DNA from 3 places in the Bacillus cereus group sp. MYBK79-1 genome. Region 1 is predicted to be linked to each of the others. Evidence: riboswitches for the same ligand, from Rfam matches in the RefSeq annotation. Region 1 holds a riboswitch; each other region holds the start of a gene.

Region 1 (4,247 bases):
AACGTTAACAGCTCCTGTTTGCGAGTCATGTTTATATTGGTTGTGCAGTAAGAGTGTATCAATAGAATAACTCATATTCTTACACCTTCTTTTACAAGTTTAATGGCTTGCTTTAAGTCTTGAATTAAATCGTTACTATTTTCAATGCCAACGGAAAATCGAAGAAGACGATTGCATACACCGTTTGCCGTTCTGATTTCTTCAGGAATATCAGCGTGCGTTTGCGTTGCTGGATAGGTCATTAAACTTTCAACACCACCAAGACTTTCAGCGAATGTAATTAAGGATAAAGATTGTAAGAATGGATTAATCCACGTTTCATCTTTCAGACGAAATGAGATCATGCCGCCTCTTCCAGGATAAAATACATCTGTCACCCCGTCTTCATCATTTAAATAAGCGACAACTGCTTTTGCATTTTCTTCATGTTGTCTCATACGAAGCGCTAACGTTTTCATACCACGAATTAATAGCCATGAGTCAAATGGGCTTAAGACTGCACCAGAGGCATTATGGTAATGAGCGATTTCCTCACAAAGTTCCTTTCCTTTTGCAACGACAAGACCGCTTAGTACATCGTTATGTCCCCCTAAATATTTCGTTGCGCTATGAAGTACAATGTCGGCACCTTCTGTTAATGGCTGCTGTATATAAGGCGTATAGAATGTGTTGTCTACAATAAGAAGTAGTCCGTGTCTTTTCGCTACAGTTGCGACAGCGGCAATATCAGTAACTTGCATTAATGGATTAGTTGGGGTTTCTATGAAAATAGCTTTCGTTTCAGTTGTGATAGCTTTCTCAATTTGTTTAATAGATTGTGTATTTACGTATCTACATCGAACATTCCACTTTTTTTCTTGCTCAGAAAATAATCGATAAGTGCCTCCGTATAAATCTTCAGATACAATAAGTTCGTCTCCGGAACGGAATAGGGAAAGGACGAGGAAAACAGCTGCCATCCCTGAACTACAGGCATAACCTTGTTCACCGTATTCTAAATCTGCGATTGCCTGTTCTAACAGGCCGCGAGTTGGATTTCCAGTTCGTGAATAGTCAAATCCAGTAGACTTACCAATTCCTTCGTGACGATAAGCAGTTGAAAAATAAACAGGCGGATTAACAGTTCCTGTTGTAGTTTCGCTCCGGTTTCCGATTTGTGCTAGTTTTGTTTCAATAGTTGACATATAAAAATTCCTCCTTTTTAAATTAACAATTAAGTGAATGTAAAGTGAAACTTTAATCAGTGAGGGATTCATCCCCACTGATTATCAGCCCTCACCAATCGGGCTTTTACGGGCAGATGATTCCCACCTAACTTCTTTGTTCTAGCTGAATTTTGAGTTGGGAATCTTACTGCCCTCAAATAGCGGGGTAAAATAAAAAAAGCCTTCTAAGAAGAAGGCTTTCGATTTGAATAGAGTCTTCTTCTCATCTGTCAAATCTTTCACAATTTGCTGGAATTAGCACCTTATTAACAAATGTTAATGGTTGCTGAGGCGTCATAGGGCCAGTCCCTCTACCTCTCTAGATAAGAATGTTCGTATGAAATTTTATTATGTTTTTAACTTTACAACAAAAGATAATTGAATTGCAACTTTATTTTAAATAATTTTTATTTTTCCGCAAGTGTCATTGACTTTTGCATTTGTGCGTGCTAAATTTATTAAAAAATTAACAAACATTGTTAAAAGGGGAACGCATTTCCTTTTAGCTACATAAATAAAATAATAAAGACAAACTCTTATTGAGAGCGGTGGAGGGAAAGGCCCTGTGAAACCCGGCAACCTTCAAACGAAATGTTTGAAACGGTGCTAATACCTGCAAAACGATTGTTTTGCATAATAAGAGGAGGAACGATTATGTCCCCCTCTTCAAAGTGAAGAGGGGGTTTTTATATTGATAGAAATGAGGGAGAATTGTGAAATTACTAGATTTATTATCAAAAGGAATTGTAATAGGTGATGGTGCGGTTGGGACGTTATTACATTCACATGGTTTGCAAAGTAGTTTTGAAGAATTGAACATATCTGATCCAGATTTAATTATATCGATTCATAAGCAATATGTAGCTGCTGGGGCAGATGTGATTCAAACAAATACGTACGGAGCAAATGAAGCAAAATTACGTATGTATGGTTTAGAAAATCAAGTTACTGAAATTAATAGAGCGGCGGTAAAATTGGCGAAAGCATCTGTTACAGATAGAAATGCAATTTTAGGAACAATTGGCGGTATGAAACATATCGGAGCTGTTACAACGACTGATATAGAAAGAGAATTTATGCTACTTGAGCAGGCAAGTGCATTACTAGAAGAACAGGTTGATGGACTGTTATTAGAGACTTTCTATGATGAGTTTGAATTACTTCATGCTGTTCAGGTGTTACGAAAACAAACGAATATTCCAATTGTAGCTCAATTAGCGTTACATGAGGCAGGTACGACTCAAAATGGAAATGATGTAAATGAAATATTAAAACAGCTTTTAGATTATGGTGCAAATGTCGTTGGATTGAACTGCCAACTAGGACCACTTCATATGACGGAAGCTTTTAAAATGATATCGATTCCGCAAAATGGCTACTTGTCAGCATATCCAAATGCAGGTCTCCCTAATTATGTGGAGGGACGTTACGTATATGAGGGAAGTCCAGCTTATTTCGAAGCGATGACGCCGAAGTTTATTGAGCAAGGTATTCGGTTATTAGGTGGTTGTTGTGGCACGACTCCAGAACATATTGAAAGTATGAAACGTGCAATTGCAAATATTACGCCTGTAATAGAAAAGGATACGGTTCAAAGACCGAAAGTAGTTCATACACACGAGAAACGTTCGAAAGCTCATGTCACATTAGCAGAGAAAGCAAAAAAACAAACGACAGTAGTAGTGGAATTAGATCCACCGAAAACGTTAGATACGCAGCGATTTTTTGAAGGCGCAAGAGTATTGAAAAGAGTTGGGGCAGATGCTATTACTCTAGCAGATAATTCATTAGCATCGCCTCGCATCTCGAATATGGCAATGGGGGCATTATTAACGAAGCATGATATTCCAGTATTGACGCATTTAACGTGTAGAGACCATAACGTCATCGGACTACAATCTCATTTACTAGGCTTATCAGCGTTAGGTATGGAAGAAGTGTTAGCTTTAACTGGTGATCCAGCACGCGTCGGTGATTTTCCAGGTGCCACTTCTGTATATGATTTGTCCTCTATTGAGCTCATTAAAATGATTAAAGAAATGAACGATGGGCGCTCGATTTTAGGGAAATCAATAGGTCCAGCAACACGGTTTTCAGTGGGAGGTGCGTTTAATCCGCATGTAAGACATTTAAAAGCAGCGGTTAAGCGAATGGAACGGAAAATAGAAGCTGGAGCCGAATATTTTTTAACCCAGCCAATTTATGATATCGCGTTAATTGAAGAAGTGTATGAAGCGACAAAGCATTTGGAACAACCTATTTTTATTGGGATTATGCCGCTAATAAGTAAAAGGAATGCAGATTTCCTTCATTTTGAGGTGCCAGGAATTACGCTACCTGAAGGAATAAGGGAGAGAATGGATGGACATGAAACGAAAGAGGCAGCAATTGAGGAAGGGATTCGCATTTCGCAAGAATTGATCGATGCGGCGATGAAATATTTTAACGGCATTTATCTCATTACACCATTTCTAAAATATGAAATTACAGAACACCTTGTTAAATATGTGAGAGAAAAGCAAGAAGTGAAAGAAGGTATTAACTGATGAAATGTATAGAAGAAAAATTACAAAATAACATCTTACTATTAGATGGTGCAATGGGAACAATGATCCAGCAAGAGGACTTAACTGCGGAAGATTTCGGAGGAGAAGAGTACGAAGGGTGTAATGAATATTTAGTAGAAACAAGGCCTGATGTCATTTTAAAGATTCATAAAGCTTATATTGAAGCTGGAGCGGATATTATTGAAACAAATACATTTGGGGCGACAAATATTGTATTAAGTGATTATGCGTTGTCTCATTTAGACGAGGAACTAAATGAGAAGGCAGCACGTTTAGCGGGGCAAGCGGTCAAAGAAAGCGGGAAGGAAGTATATGTTGCGGGAGCGATGGGGCCGACAACGAAAGCGATTAGTGTTACTGGTGGTGTGACATTTGAAGAATTAATTGAAGCCTATACGCGGCAAGCAAGAGGATTATTGAATGGAGAAGTAGATGTATTACTCGTTGAGACGAGTCAAGATATGCGTAACGTGAA
Region 2 (4,247 bases), on a different contig from region 1:
TGGATTCATATGCCATTTCCGGCAAGTGGTATGACAAATGTGAGAAAGTACATTGAGCTAGATGGAGAAGTTTATTGTGGTTCTTGCATCCAAGTGGTAAATAAAACAAAATAAAAAAAGCTTTGCGCTCACGGCGCAAAGCTTTTTTTCATATATTATAGACCAGCTTGCTCTTTTAAAGCTGCAGCTTTGTCTGTACGTTCCCATGTTAGATCTACATCAGTACGTCCGAAGTGGCCGTAAGCTGCTGTTTGTTTGTAAATTGGGCGACGTAAGTCTAGCATTTTAATAATACCGGCTGGGCGAAGATCGAAGTTGTTACGAACTAGTCCTACTAGTACGTCTTCAGATACTTTACCAGTGCCGAACGTATCAACTGAAATTGATACTGGTTGTGCTACACCAATTGCGTATGCAAGTTGTACTTCTGCTTTGTCAGCAAGACCAGCTGCTACGATGTTTTTCGCAACATAACGAGCTGCATATGCTGCAGAACGGTCAACTTTTGTTGCATCTTTACCAGAGAATGCACCGCCACCGTGGCGAGCGTATCCACCGTAAGTATCAACGATGATTTTACGTCCTGTTAAACCAGCATCACCTTGTGGTCCACCAATTACGAAGCGACCAGTTGGGTTAATGAAGAATTTCGTTTCTCCATCCATTAATTCTGCTGGAACTACAGCTTTAATTACATGCTCTTTTAAATCGCGATCGATTTCTTCCCATGTAACATCTGGATGATGCTGTGTAGAAATTACGATTGTATCTACACGTACAGGTTTACCATTTTCATCATACTCAACTGTAACTTGCGTTTTTCCATCCGGACGTAAGTATGATAATGTCTCATCTTTACGTACTTCAGTTAAACGGCGAGCTAATTTGTGAGCAAGCGAGATTGGAAGTGGCATTAACTCTTGTGTTTCATTACATGCGAAACCAAACATTAAACCTTGGTCTCCTGCACCAATTGCCTCAATCTCAGCGTCAGTCATTAGACCTTCGCGTGCTTCTAGCGCTTGGTCAACACCCATAGCGATGTCAGCAGACTGCTCATCGATAGATGTTAAAACTGCACAAGTTTCTGCATCGAATCCGTATTTTGCGCGTGTGTAACCAATGCCTTGAATTGTTTCACGAACGATTTTTGGAATATCTACGTAAGTAGAAGTCGTAATTTCCCCCGCTACCAATACTAAACCAGTTGTTACAGTTGTTTCACAAGCTACACGTGCATTTGCGTCCTTTGATAAGATCGCATCTAAAATTGAATCAGAAATTTGGTCACAAATTTTATCTGGATGTCCTTCAGTTACAGACTCAGATGTGAACAGATGACGTTTCTTTGTCATGTGGTAAACCTCCCTACAGTAATTGTATATATTGTACGGAACTCATCCTTAATTTGCCACAAACTGCGACATACATTTATTCTCCCACACAAGCATACAGAAAAACCTTTCCTACTTTACATAGAGGAAAGGTTTAATTTGCTACTTGCATACTGCTTTTTGCCCTTTGCTCTTATCGTTCGAGACCGTTAGCCTCGCACAGGTTTTAGCACCTATTCACCTGTATTTACCACTACAAATGAGGTTGCTGGGCTTCATCGGGCCTGTCCCTCCGCCAGCTCGGGATAAGAGAGTATCCGTCCCAACCTATACTAAAGAAATGATATTCATTTGTCAATTAATATTCACATTTTCCTGAAAGTTTTTCTCAATACGCCTGAAATGAAATATTAATAAGGAAATAATGCATTCACACAAACAAAAAGAAATAAATAGTATACATTATTTATATAATTGTGTTATACTCTTGTTGGGGATTACGAGAAATATTTCATTAAATGAAAAGGATGGTATATAAATATGAGTACTGTGAATGTCCAAATTGGTTTACACGAATTATTGAACGGAAGCAATGCACAGATTCAACTAAGTGTTCCGCAATTAGTGGAAAAAGTATTAATGCGAAATGAAGGGAAATTAACTTCTACTGGTGCCGTTTCTGCTTCAACTGGAAAATATACAGGACGTTCTCCTAAAGATAAATTTATTGTGAAAGAAGCATCGGTTGCTGACAAAATTGCTTGGGGAGCAGTGAATCAACCGATTTCTGAAGAACATTTTAATAAATTATATACTAAAGTTTTAGAATACTTAAAAGAAAAAGAAGAGTTATTCGTCTTCAATGGATTTGCAGGCGCTGACCGCAATTACCGCCTACCAATTCAAGTTATTAATGAATATGCATGGCACAATTTATTTGTACATCAATTATTCATTCGTCCAACTGAAGAAGAATTAACAACTCATGAATCAGAGTTCACAATTGTTTCTGCACCGAATTTCAAAGCTGATCCAGCTGTTGACGGTACAAACTCTGAAGCATTCATTATGGTTTCATTCGAAAAACGTATCGTACTAATTGGTGGTACAGAATACGCTGGAGAAATGAAAAAATCAATCTTCTCTATTATGAACTTCTTATTACCTGAACAAGATATTCTTTCTATGCATTGCTCTGCAAACGTAGGTGAAGAAGGCGACGTAGCACTATTCTTCGGTTTATCTGGAACAGGTAAAACAACATTATCTGCTGATCCAAACCGTAAATTAATCGGTGATGATGAGCATGGTTGGTCTGATAACGGTGTATTCAATATTGAAGGCGGTTGCTATGCAAAATGTGTAAACCTTTCTCACGAGAAAGAACCACAAATTTTCGATGCAATCAAATTTGGATCTGTTTTAGAAAACGTTATCATTAATAACCAAACGCGTATCGCAGACTATAACGATACTACTTTAACAGAAAATACTCGTGCTGCATACCCTATGCATGCGATTGACAATATCGTACTGCCAAGTGTTGCTGGACACCCAAATACAATCATTTTCTTAACTGCTGATGCATCTGGCGTATTGCCTCCAATCAGTAAGTTATCAAAAGAACAAGCTATGTATCATTTCTTAAGTGGTTACACTAGTAAACTAGCAGGAACAGAGCGCGGCGTTACATCTCCGCAAGCAACATTCTCAACTTGCTTTGGTTCACCATTCTTACCACTTGATGCATCTCGCTATGCTGAAATGCTTGGTGAAAAAATCGAGAAACACGATGCGAAAGTATTCTTAGTAAACACTGGCTGGACTGGTGGCGAATACGGCATTGGTAAACGTATGAACTTAGGTTACACTCGTGCAATGATTCAAGCAGCGTTAAGCGGCGAACTTGCAAAAACTGAAACAGCTAAACATGACATCTTCGGTCTTGAAGTTCCACTTCACGTACCAGGTGTACCTGACGAAGTGTTAATGCCTGAACAAACTTGGGCTGATAAAGCTGCTTACAAAGCGAAAGCAATCGAGCTTGCGAGCGAATTCAAAGAGAACTTCAAAAAGTTCGACAGCGTTTCTGAAGATATTATTAACTTAGGTGGTCCAATCGCTTAAGTACAAACTTTCTGTTGGAATAACCCTTTTACTCATATGAATAAGTGTCGTGTAACCGTAAAGTTCCGCGTACTCACCGACAAAACCCAATGCGGCTTAACGGTTATACACACTTACATAAAAAAGAAGCTTACGTTTTTTACGTAAGCTTCTTTCTATATCTTATCTCTTCATCTATAGCTTAGTTTATAAAATCACAGAAAATTCTATTTATAATCATTCGTTTTTAATTTTTTATGATACAATTTACATATACAGGAAAGGGTGAGACCTATGAAAAATTTTTCTCGTACAGGAAAAATTTTATTCAGTTATGGAGTGATCCAAATGTTTTGGGGACTTGTGATGCTTAACGTTAATTTATTTGAGCATACTAGTGAAACGATAAAATACATTATTCTAATTACCGGAATAGTTTGTTGTATTATCTCCAACTTTTTTAAAGAACATAAGAGTCATACTAATAAGTGATTTCATGTTAACTTATTGGAAGCAGAAACCTATATTTTATAAAAAGTTACGCTTCCTGTTGTACTATCCATCACTAGATTCCTCATTTTCACACATACAAATCACGGCTTGGAACATATAAATTATATCTCTACTCACTACATCCCTCTGGTTTCACATCGTATGGGGCTAAAAAAGGTTCTGACCGCTTCTGTCCTTCGCTGGATTCTCTATTCCATAGTAAAGCAACTTTCAATTTATATACTTGAATTTTCACACATACAAATCACGGCTTCGAACATATAAATTATATCTCTACTCACTACATCCCTCTGG
Region 3 (4,247 bases), on a different contig from region 1:
GGGCTATATTCTTCAACTCTGTTCAACATATTATTTTGTTTTTCATTTACCGTTCCTATAACCCTGGCGTAATATCGGCAGCTTTCATTTTCATCTTTTCGATTTTCTTTTTTTCATCCCAAAAACACTTAATTTATCAAAAGAAATTCGTAATTACACTCATTTTCAGCTTATTTTCTTATCCTATTATAATTTGGATTACCTTACTATTCGCTAACTACTTTCATTCATAAAAAAAGACCAGGAAAACTCCTGGTCCATCACTCTACTTAACAAACATTGGATTCTACGTTATACAGAATTGGAAGGTACAGAATTAGGGTTTTGTTTGTTAAGTAGATTATATGTTGAACGAACTAACAGCGGAGGGGTTCCTTCTGCTAGCTCGTTAAACTCAATCATTATTTTACGATTTTTTCAAGCTCCTCCAGTGAAAGATCTACTGAAATGGAACCATCATTTGTTTCTTTCTTAATTGCATCTGTTACTTCTTTTGAATGATATAGTTCAATTACTTTTTTCAGTGTTGGATCATCTTTATCTTTCGTACGAGCTGCGAAAATATTAATATATGGCTTCGCATTTTCATTCTTTGGATCTTCTAAGAAAATTGGATCCTTCGCTGGGTCTAATCCAGCTTGACCAGCAACACCGTTATTAATAACTGAGGCTGCAACATCTTTTAATACACGAGGTGTTTGCTGTGCGATAACCGGTGTAATTTTTAACTTCTTCGGATTTTCAGCAATACCGCTTGGATCTCCGAATAAGCCAAAGTCTTTCTTAAGCTTTACTAATCCAGCTGCATCAAGAAGTTTTAATGCACGCGCTTGGTTCGTTGGATCATTTGGAATTGCAATTTCTGAACCATCTGGGATTTCACTTGCTTTCTTATGTTTTTCAGAGTATAAGCCCATTGGTGCAATTTGCGTTGTACCAACAGCTGTAATATCTAACTTATGCTCTTTTTTAAATTGCTCTAAGAATGCAATGTGCTGGAATGAGTTTAATTCAATATCCCCATCAGCTAACGCTTTATTTGGCGTCGTGTAATCAGAGAACTCAATCAATTTAACTTTAATCCCTTCTTTTTCAGCTTTTCCCTTTACAATTTCCCAAGCGTTTCCATCCGTTCCAGTTACACCAATACGAACTGTTTTCTCTTTTGCCCCTGCATCTGAGCAGCCGCTTAACGCTGAAACTCCTACAATCGCTGATAATGCAAATGCTAAAATTTTCTTCATTTTCTTTTCCCCTCTTCCTTTTTATGATCTGCGTAAAAAGACTTTCGCAAAGTAGTTTCCTAAATTTTGAGCTACCTGTACGAGAATAATAAGTAAAACGACCGTTACGAACATAACTGATGTATCAAAACGTTGATAACCATATGTCATCGCTAAGTCACCAAGACCGCCACCACCGACAAGCCCAGCAACTGCAGAAAATTCAATTAGACCAACTGTCATAAATGTAACTCCTAAAATCAATGGCGCTAACGCTTCTGGCACAAGGATTTCAAAAACAATTCTAAATGGTGAAGCACCCATCGCTTGAGCTGCTTCAATGACTCCCTTTGGAACTGAAACAAGATTTGTTTCAACCATTCTAGCAATACCGATTGAGGCAACTAACGTCATTGGGAAAATTGCTGCTGCTGTTCCAATCGTCGTTCCAATAACGCTTCTTGTTAGTGGGCTTAACGCTACTAAGAAGATGATGAATGGAATCGGACGAATTGTATTAATAATGATATTAAGAATAGAAAATACCCATTTATTTTCTAAAAAGTTCCCTTTCCTCGTTACATACAATAGTAAACCTAGAGGTATACCAAGAATTGTAGCAAATATAAGGGTTACAATTACCATTAAGAGGGTATCCCCCGTCGCATCTACTATGCGGGGCCAAAATATACTCCAATCAACTCGCATGAGCTTCTACCTCCTTCAGCTGCACTTGTAGTCGTAGGTGTTGTAATGCTTTTTGAATTTCTTTCTGCTCACCTTGCAGTTCTACAAGTAGATTTCCAAATAGCACATTTTGAAGTTCAATAATATTTCCATACAGTACGTTTACATCGACGTTATAGTTTTTCGCGATATATGATAGCACTGGCTGTCCTGTCTCTTCACCAGTAAATGTTAAGCGATAAATCTGTCCACCATTTTGAATTTTCCCTAGAACACTTTCTGGTAAATGATCATTAATAATAGAACGTACAAAGTTTTGAGTTGTCTTTGTTTTTGGTTGTGTGAAAACGTCAAACAGTTTTCCTTCTTCAATAACCTTTCCTTTCTCCATTACAGCTACACGGTGACAAATTTCTTTCACAACATGCATTTCATGTGTAATAAGAAGAATTGTTACATTGTATTCTCGATTTACTTTCTTTAATAAGTTTAATATCTCTGTCGTTGTTTCTGGATCTAAAGCTGATGTTGCCTCATCACATATAAGAATATCTGGCGATGTTGCAAGTGCTCTTGCAATACCAACACGCTGCTTTTGTCCGCCTGATAGCTGCTCTGGATAATAGTTTGCTTTATCTTCTAACCCTACAAACTTCAGCAGTTCATTTACTCTTTCTTTTATCTCATTCTTTGGTACTTTCGCTAACTTTAATGGATAAGCAATATTCCCAAACACTGTTCTTGAATTAAATAAATTAAAACTTTGAAAAATCATTCCGATTCTTTGTCTTAGCTTCCGTAATTCTTTCGTCGATAGTAATGTAATATCTTTATCATCTATTGAAATCGTTCCCGCCGTCGGTCTCTCTAACATATTTACTAGGCGTAACAATGTACTCTTTCCAGCACCACTAAAACCGATAATGCCAAAAATTTCGCCCTTCTCAACGGATAATGTTACATCTTCCACCGCATGAACAGATTGCCCACCTGATTCATATACTTTACTTACGTTGTTAAAAGAAATCATTTTCTTCCCTCCTATATGCTGTAAAAACTTGAAGTAGAGCTTTCGAGGTAAAATAAAAAGTGCTCTCCTTCTTATCAACCATAAAGATAAGAAGGAGAGCACTTATATGTACTCGTTCACATCTTCTCATCTTCCAAGCCTTTATAGGCTTGCTGGAGTTAGCACGGTATTAAAAAACCCGTTGCTGAGGTATCGTAGGGCCAGTCCCTCCACCTCTCTGGATAAGAATGTATCGATTTAATTGTCGTTTAATTAATTCTCATTATAGAACTCAGAATAATAGGAGTCAATACATTTTTTAGAAAAATATTAATTATTTTTCTATTAAAATTTTCAAATAAAAAATCACATACAATAATAATTTTTAAAGTTATGTTAAATTCTCCTCCTTCATATTTTTTAAAAGGAGAATCCTCTCTATAAAGTGAAACTATAATCAGTGGGGGTTTTGTTCATCCCCCACTGATTATTAGCCTTCACCAATCGGACATTTACGGACAGTTGATCTCCCACCTAACTTCTTTGCTCCAGCCGAATTTTGAGGTGGGAGTTTTACTGCCCGTTAATGTCGGATAAATTGAATACCATTATTTGAATATGAAATCGGAGGAAGATAAATATATGAAAACAGCTCTTTTACTCGTTGATATTCAAAATGATTATTTTCCGCATGGAAAGATGGAATTGCGTAATCCGGTAGAGGCAAGTGACTATGCTAGCCAGCTACTACAACTCTTTAGAACGAAAAACGAACCTATTTTTCATATCCAACATGTAGCAATAAAAGATGACGCTACTTTTTTCCTACCCAATACTGAAGGTGTACATATTCATGAAAGCGTACGTCCACTTAGAGAAGAAACCGTTATACTCAAACATTATCCAAATAGTTTTCGGGAAACTGACCTTCTAGAACAATTACAACGTTTAGCTATTGAGCACGTCGTCATATGCGGGATGATGACTCATATGTGTATCGATGCTACCGTAAGGGCTGCTTTCGATTTCGGCTTTCAATGTACTGTTATACATGATGCTTGTGCTACAAAAGATCTTTCTTTTAAGAATGCTACTATACCAGCCGTTTATATTCATAACACAATTTTGGCTAGTTTAAATGGCGTATATGCAAATGTAATGAGTACAGCGGAGTTTGTAGCTACAAAAAAACACTCCCTTCAGTGAGCAAAACCGAAAGGAGTGTTTCTTGTCAAACCATAGATTTTCTTTCAAATTGTATTATACAGGAAATCCTTAAAATGAATACTAAAAAATGTGACTAATAAGTCAACTTTTCTCGTTGCTTT

What was found. A riboswitch is a leader RNA that binds a small molecule or an ion and turns the genes downstream of it on or off. The one in region 1 is predicted to bind S-adenosylmethionine.
Region 2: another riboswitch for S-adenosylmethionine. It lies ahead of metK (methionine adenosyltransferase); the one in region 1 lies ahead of ACTFOB_RS16995 (bifunctional homocysteine S-methyltransferase/methylenetetrahydrofolate reductase).
Region 3: another riboswitch for S-adenosylmethionine. It lies ahead of ACTFOB_RS23795 (methionine ABC transporter ATP-binding protein); the one in region 1 lies ahead of ACTFOB_RS16995 (bifunctional homocysteine S-methyltransferase/methylenetetrahydrofolate reductase).

The regions. Positions count from the first base shown of each region.
Region 1 covers NZ_JBQAEO010000010.1:95,888-100,134, forward strand. The annotation lists gene metC (cystathionine beta-lyase) at 1-75, opposite strand, end outside; gene metI (cystathionine gamma-synthase/O-acetylhomoserine thiolyase) at 72-1,184, opposite strand; SAM riboswitch class I at 1,426-1,535, opposite strand; SAM riboswitch class I at 1,739-1,848, shown strand; gene ACTFOB_RS16995 (bifunctional homocysteine S-methyltransferase/methylenetetrahydrofolate reductase) at 1,919-3,751, shown strand; gene metH (methionine synthase) at 3,751-4,247, shown strand, end outside.
Region 2 covers NZ_JBQAEO010000002.1:385,193-389,439, forward strand. The annotation lists gene ACTFOB_RS06725 (hypothetical protein) at 1-114, shown strand, start outside; gene metK (methionine adenosyltransferase) at 156-1,355, opposite strand; SAM riboswitch class I at 1,525-1,646, opposite strand; gene pckA (phosphoenolpyruvate carboxykinase (ATP)) at 1,875-3,461, shown strand; gene ACTFOB_RS06740 (hypothetical protein) at 3,735-3,932, shown strand.
Region 3 covers NZ_JBQAEO010000022.1:30,202-34,448, forward strand. The annotation lists gene ACTFOB_RS23780 (HXXEE domain-containing protein) at 1-233, shown strand, start outside; gene ACTFOB_RS23785 (MetQ/NlpA family ABC transporter substrate-binding protein) at 402-1,244, opposite strand; gene ACTFOB_RS23790 (methionine ABC transporter permease) at 1,266-1,931, opposite strand; gene ACTFOB_RS23795 (methionine ABC transporter ATP-binding protein) at 1,921-2,940, opposite strand; SAM riboswitch class I at 3,064-3,168, opposite strand; gene ACTFOB_RS23800 (cysteine hydrolase family protein) at 3,562-4,125, shown strand.